2 regions of the Glutamicibacter arilaitensis Re117 genome follow, and region 1 is predicted to be linked to the other one. Evidence: predicted binding sites of a transcription regulator. Region 1 holds the regulator's gene; the other holds the start of a gene.
The links. Region 1 encodes HrcA, which represses chaperone genes, less so after heat shock. Its sites were predicted from a motif close to TTNGCACTCGNNNNNNNCGAGTGCNAA; they were not measured.
Positions count from the first base shown of each region.

Region 2: the regulator HrcA is predicted to act here: its motif matches at 1,401-1,427, upstream of groL (chaperonin GroEL).

Region 1 is NC_014550.1:1,917,434-1,920,819, forward strand. It holds gene AARI_RS09220 (16S rRNA (uracil(1498)-N(3))-methyltransferase) at 1-175, opposite strand, end outside; gene dnaJ (molecular chaperone DnaJ) at 178-1,302, opposite strand; gene hrcA (heat-inducible transcriptional repressor HrcA) at 1,369-2,382, opposite strand; gene AARI_RS09235 (DUF3097 family protein) at 2,510-3,382, shown strand.
Region 2 is NC_014550.1:612,240-615,625, forward strand. It holds gene AARI_RS03265 (uracil-DNA glycosylase) at 1-136, opposite strand, end outside; gene AARI_RS03270 (DUF3263 domain-containing protein) at 392-682, shown strand; gene AARI_RS03275 (LytR C-terminal domain-containing protein) at 725-1,330, shown strand; gene groL (chaperonin GroEL) at 1,629-3,266, shown strand; gene AARI_RS03285 (DUF4031 domain-containing protein) at 3,370-3,386, opposite strand, start outside.

The sequences.
Region 1 (3,386 bases):
TGACCTCCACGGTCAGGCGCAGGCCCTTGCCGTCAAGCAGATCCAGATGCTCGCCGGCGGTGACACGCTTGACGGTGACCGCGTGGTGCGCCTCGGCGCCAGCCAGTTCGAGGATGTCGCCAGGAGCCGCCTCTTGAGCCTGCTGCCCTTCGATGACGAAGCTATGGTTGCTCATGCTTAGCGCTGGTTCAGCTTCTCACGCAGGCGGGAGAACATGCCGCCGGTGTGCTCGACACGACCAGCTGCCATTTCCTCGCCACGCAGCTTAGCCAGCTGCTCGAGCAGCTCGCGCTGTGCAGCATCGAGCTTGGTTGGGGTCTCCACCTGCAGATGCACGATGATGTCCCCGCGCTTGCCGCCACGCAGGCGTGGTACGCCAAGCTCGGACAAGGTGACGGTATCGCCATCCTGGGCTCCTGGCTCCACGTTGATGCGCTGCTCGCCGTCGAAGGTTTCCAGCTTCAACTCGCAACCCAGTGCGGCGGCGGTCATCGGCAGGCTCATCTTGGCGTGCAGGTCGGTGCCGGCACGCTCGAAGACCTTGTGGCGGCGCACATCGACCTCGACGAACAGGTTGCCGTTAGGGCCGCCACCCGGGCCGGCCTCGCCCTGGCCGCGCAGCTGGATACGGGTACCGGAGTCAACACCGGCAGGCACGTTCAGCGACTTGGATACATGCTCTCGCACGCGGCCTTCGCCGTTGCACTCCAGGCATGGATCAGGGATGGTGGTGCCGAAACCGCCGCAGGCAGCACAGGTTTCCACGGTCATCATCTGGCCCAGGAAGGAACGTACCGGACGCTGGACCTGGCCGGCGCCATGGCAGATGTCGCAGGTGACCGGGCTGGTGCCCTCACGGGTGCACGAGCCGTTGCAGGTCTTGCAGGTAACCGCAGTTTCCATTTCCAACGGGTAGACGGTGCCCTTGACGGCATCTTCCAGGTCGATGGTGATGGTGATCAGCGCATCGCGTCCCGGCTGGGTACGCGAGGCCGGGCCCTGGGCTCCGCCGCCGCCAAAGAACTGCTCGAAGATGTCGCCAAAACCGCCGAAGCCCTGGCCGCCACCGCCGAAGCCTGGATGGCCATTGCCATTTTCGTCGCCCGTGGTGTCGTAGTTCTGGCGCTTGGTCTGGTCGGAAAGGACTTCGTAGGCACGGGTGACCAGCTTGAACTGCTCTGCAGCATCGTCGCTTGGGTTTACATCCGGGTGCAGCTTACGCGCCAACTTGCGGTAGGCACTCTTGATTTCCTGCGGGGTCGCGTCCTTGGCAACGCCTAGGGTCTCGTAATGCGAGCTCACGTTATTCGCCGTGTCCTTTCCTAAGAAACTTGAAAATCGGTAATACCGGGCCAGTGCCCAGCGAGGCTAGTTAGCCAAAATCTTCGACAGGTACCGTGCCACTGCCCGCACCGAGGCCATGGAGGTCGGGTAGTTCATCCGGGTGGGGCCCAGCACGCCGAGCTTGTTGCGCACGTCGGTGCTGTACGTCGTGGCAATCACGGCCGCATCGGAGAGCTGCCCGTAGTGGTTCTCCGTGCCGATGGCCACGGCCACGCCGCGCGAATCCGCTTCCAGCTCGGAGAAGAGCTTGAGCAGCACTACCTGCTCCTCCAGTGCTTCAAGTACCGGGGTGATGCTCAGCGGGAAGTCGCCCTCCACACGTGCAAGGTTGGCGGTGCCGGCCATGATGATGCGCTGGGCGTTGGCCGCCTGGGCCATTTCCTCCAGCGCGCCGAAGACCTGCTGCACCAATGGTTCGGCCTGGTGTGCCGGACTGACTTCGGTACGGTTGAGCTTGTTGGCAAGTTCTGCCAGCTGCACTCCCCCGAAGTTATTGAGCAGCCACTGCTTCAAATCATTCATCTCGTTATCCGAGTACGAACGCTGCACCGGCATCATGCGCTGATCCACCGTACCGTTGGAGGCGATCATCACCATCAGCACCTGGGTGGAGCCGAGGCCTACCAGATCCAAGTTCTTCAATGAGGCGGTGTCGTAATGCGGCACCTGTATCATCGCCACCTGGTTGGTCAACCGGGCCAGCAGCCGAACGGTGCTCTTGAGCATCTCATCCAGGTCCGTGGAGCGGTCCAGGATCTTGTTGATGGCGTCACGTTCAGCGCGCGAAAGCGGCTTCAGCTCGCCGATCTCATCGACAAAGCGGCGGTATCCCTTTTCGGTGGGAATGCGTCCAGAAGAAGTGTGCGGGGCTGCAATGAGCCCTTCTTCTTCTAGCAAGGCCATGTCATTGCGGATGGTGGCTGCGCTGACCCCGAGGTTGTGCCGATCCAATAGGGCCTTGGAACCCACTGGCTCGCGGGATTGGACGTAGTCCTCCACGATGGCGCGCAGAACGTCTAAACGTCGTGGCTCTGTCATCACAGCACCTCCTTGGAATCCTCGTGCCCGGCTTTGGCACTCTAACCTGTCAAGTGCCAAGTCTAATACGTTCAGCTGTTGCTAGCATTGGATTTCGAGCGTATTCGATCACAGCGAAAGGCAGTACGTGACTAATTACTCCTGGGGACCGCAAGATCTCAGTGCACCGGCACCGAAAAAACTCCGCCAGGTCCCCGTTGAGCGTGGCATGGTTCTTGAAGACGCCACCACCGGATGGGTGGGAGAAGTCATCCGTACCGAAAAAGCCGGCGGCATGCGGGTGATCGTGCTCGAAGACCGCCACGGCAAGACACGCTCCTTCCAAGCAGGGTTCGGCTTCTTCCTCGAGGGTGAAGCTGTGGAAATCGTGGAACCGGTAGCCAAGGCCGACATGCCGAAGAAACTGGTCTCCGCCTCAGGCTCACGGGCAGTATCCGGGCTGAAGGCCCGTGAAGCCCGCGCCAGCCGCATCTGGGTGGAAGGCAAGCACGATGCTGAATTGGTTGAAAAAGTTTGGGGCCATGACCTGCGTGTCGAAGGCATCGTTGTGGAGCCATTGCACGGCGTGGACGATCTAGCAGGGGCGATCCGTGACTTTGCGCCTTCCGGGCAGCGGCGTCTGGGGATCCTGGTGGACCATCTGGTCGAAGGCACCAAGGAATGGCATATCGTGGCCGAAGCAATGAAGGTTCCTGGGGCGGCGCAGAACGTGCTGATCCTCGGCCACCCGTACATCGACGTCTGGCAGGCGATCAAGCCATCCACCCTGGGCATCAAGGCGTGGCCGGTGATCCCCAAGGGCACCGAATGGAAGACCGGGGTGCTCAAGGCCTTCGGATGGCCGCATGCTACGGCAGAAGACATCGGTATCGGCTGGCAGCGATTGCTGTCCACGGTGCAGCATTACGGACAGCTTGAACCGCAGCTTCTGGGCAGGATTGAAGAATTGATCGATTTTCTCACCACCGAAGATTACGGTTTCCTAACGATTGACCAATAGTTAG
Region 2 (3,386 bases), 1.3 Mb from region 1:
TCACCTCTGGCGCTGGCAGGATCTGTTCACCGGCCGCTGAGCGGGCAGCTAGAAGCGACGCCAGGGACTTGAGCAGTGAGTCCTGCTCCTGGAGCGCCTGAACCCAGTCTGGCGCGATAAACCCGAGGTCGGCCATTGATTTCGCCCCATGGTAAAAAGGGAAATCCGAGGCTTCGTAAACGGGCAACGGGGCTGGCCCAGGTGCGTCGAAAAGTGCTGGCTGCAAATCGTCCATAGAGTTAATTGTGCCGTTTTTCTGGCGTGCCTGTGCTCGGCCACACGGCGTTAGGCAAGCGGATTGGTTAGAATATCGGTGGTATGTCTGCCGAAGGCGGATTGCATGCATAACTGAAACCCGAGAAAATCGAACTAAGGATCGAGGTGAGAGCGTATGGCTGAAAATGAATTGCTGGTGGATTTCGTGATGAACCCGGATTCAGAATTGGACGAACGTTCGCAGCAGATCCTCACCTTGGAAAAGTTGTGGTGGAAGTATGCCGGGGCCAAAGAACAAGCCATTACCAAGCAATTTTCGATGTCGCCGACGAATTACTACCAGTTGTTGAACCAGCTGATTGAAACCGACGCGGCACTGGCCTACGACCCGATGTTGGTCAAGCGCCTGCGCAGAGCACGTTCCACAAAACGTCGCGTGGGCGGTAAGGTCGGCACGGGAAGATAACCCTGCCTGCCGTGACCAATCAGACCTCGAGCAAGGACAAGAATGACCAACTACCCGCGTGACGAATTTGATCGCGTTCCGGAATTCAGCACCCGTGTGGGCTCGCACCACGCCCACGGATGGGCGCAGTCCGCCGCGTCGAAGTCAACCGGTGGAAAATTGCGCTGGGTAGTGCTGACCGCTGTGCTCGTGCTGGTGATCGGTGCCCTGTCCTTTATCTTTGGTCCGCAGCTGAAGGAAACCCTTGCCACTTCCACTGGCAGCGAATCGTCGCAGTCCCAGGAAGAGACCCCGCAGAGCTCCGAGGAAGCTACCCCGAGCGAAAGCGAATCGCCATCGAGCACCATCGATGATGAAGACGTGCTCTACGGCCAACTGATCGGCGTGTATAACGCTGCAAACATCGCCGGCTTGGCCACCGCAGGCGAAGACGCCATGACCGAAGCCGGATTTACCAGCATCGTGGCCGACAACTGGACCAAGCCAGCCGAAGTTTCGGCGGTTTATTACATGTCTGAGTCCTACCGGACTACTGCTGAAAAAGCTGCCGAAGTCTTGAAAGTCGAGGAAGTTTTGCAGACTACCAACATCCCGAACCGAGTCACCGTGGTTTTGGGCACCGATGACACCTTGGGGCTAAACGAATAATTCGTTCATAATTCCATTCGCTTACAGCCGATCAGCTTGCACTCGCCATGCGAGAGTGCCAATATTTGTATTAGCACTCTCGTGTTGTGACTGCTAACGCTGGTCGGTTTTGGCGTTCCTAGGGGAACTTCAAGAAGCACCAGGAAGCGTACGCAACGCGTGGAGCGTGGAAAATACCTCAGATAGCGAGAGCTGAAACGGCTGCTGGCCCGATGCCACGCCGCTCCACTCGTCCGTCGCGGGCGCTGTCTGTCGGTTGCATTTTCGCAAAATCGTCCCGAAAGGACCGTACGCCACAATGGCTAAGATGATTGCATTTGACGAGGAAGCACGCCGCGGACTAGAGCGCGGCCTGAACACCCTTGCTGACGCGGTAAAGGTCACCCTAGGCCCACGCGGCCGCAACGTCGTTCTGGAAAAGAAGTGGGGCGCCCCTACTATCACCAACGACGGTGTATCCATCGCTAAGGAAATCGACCTCGAAGATCCTTACGAGAAGATCGGCGCAGAGCTGGTCAAGGAAGTTGCCAAGAAGACTGACGACGTCGCTGGCGACGGTACCACCACCGCAACCGTACTGGCACAGGCACTGGTCAAGGAAGGCCTGCGCAACGTTGCCGCAGGTGCTGACCCAATCGCACTGCGTCGCGGTATCGACAAGGCTGTAGAAGCTGTCACCGCTGAACTGTTCGCCGCTGCGAAGAAGATCGAATCCAAGGAGCAGATCGCTGCTACCGCTTCGATCTCCGCTGGCGACAAGGAAATCGGCGGTCTGATCGCTGAAGCTCTCGACAAGGTCGGCGAGCAGGGCGTCATCACCGTTGAAGAGTCCAACACCTTCGGTCTGGAGCTTGAGCTGGCTGAGGGCATGCGCTTCGACAAGGGCTACATCTCCGCTTACTTCGTTACCGATGCTGAGCGCCAGGAAACCGTTCTTGAGGATCCATACATCCTCATCGTGAACTCGAAGATCTCCTCGGTCAAGGACATGGTTACCTTGCTGGAGAAGGTCATGCAGTCCAACAAGTCGCTGCTGATCATCGCCGAAGATGTTGAAGGCGAAGCACTGGCTACCCTGATCCTGAACAAGATCCGTGGCCTGTTCAAGTCTGTTGCTGTCAAGGCTCCAGGCTTCGGCGACCGCCGCAAGGCCATGCTGACCGATATCGCCATCCTCACCGGTGGCCAGGTTGTTTCCGAGGAAATCGGCCTGTCCCTGGACAACGTAGGCCTGGAAGTCCTGGGTACCGCCCGCAAGGTCGTTATCACCAAGGACGAAACCACCATCGTTGAAGGCGGCGGCGAAGCCGACGCAATCGAGGGCCGCAAGTCCCAGATCGCAGCCGAGATCAAGAACACCGACTCGGACTACGACCGCGAGAAGCTGCAGGAGCGCCACGCAAAGCTCTCCGGCGGTGTCGCTGTGCTGAAGGCTGGCGCGGCTACCGAGGTAGAGCTCAAGGAGCGCAAGCACCGCATCGAGGATGCTGTGCGTAACGCCAAGGCAGCTGTTGAAGAAGGCATCGTCGCCGGTGGTGGCGTTGCACTGATCCAGGCTGGCGCTGCTGCATTCGAGAAGCTGGTTCTGGAAGGTGACGAAGCAACCGGTGCGAACATCGTTCGCGTTGGCATCGAAGCACCTCTGAAGCAGATTGCACTGAACGCTGGCATGGAGCCAGGCGTCGTGGCTGACAAGGTCAAGGGCCTGCCTGCAGGTCACGGCCTGAACGCTGCCACCGGTCAGTACGTGGACCTGCTGGAAGCTGGCGTCAACGACCCAGTGAAGGTAACCCGTTCGGCTCTGCAGAACGCAGCATCGATCGCTGGCCTGTTCCTGACCACCGAAGCTGTTGTCGCAGAAAAGCCAGCTCCTGCTGGCGCTGCTCCAGCCGGTGGAGATGACATGGGTGGCATGGGCGGCATGGGCGGCTTCTAAGCTTCCCGCCGCAAGGCACCAAGCAATCATCGCGCCGATGGCCCGGATTCCTTTTCACAAGGTATCCGGGCCATCGGCCGTTTTGCCTCGAAGAGGCGTTGAACTAGAGCCAGCTTCGCA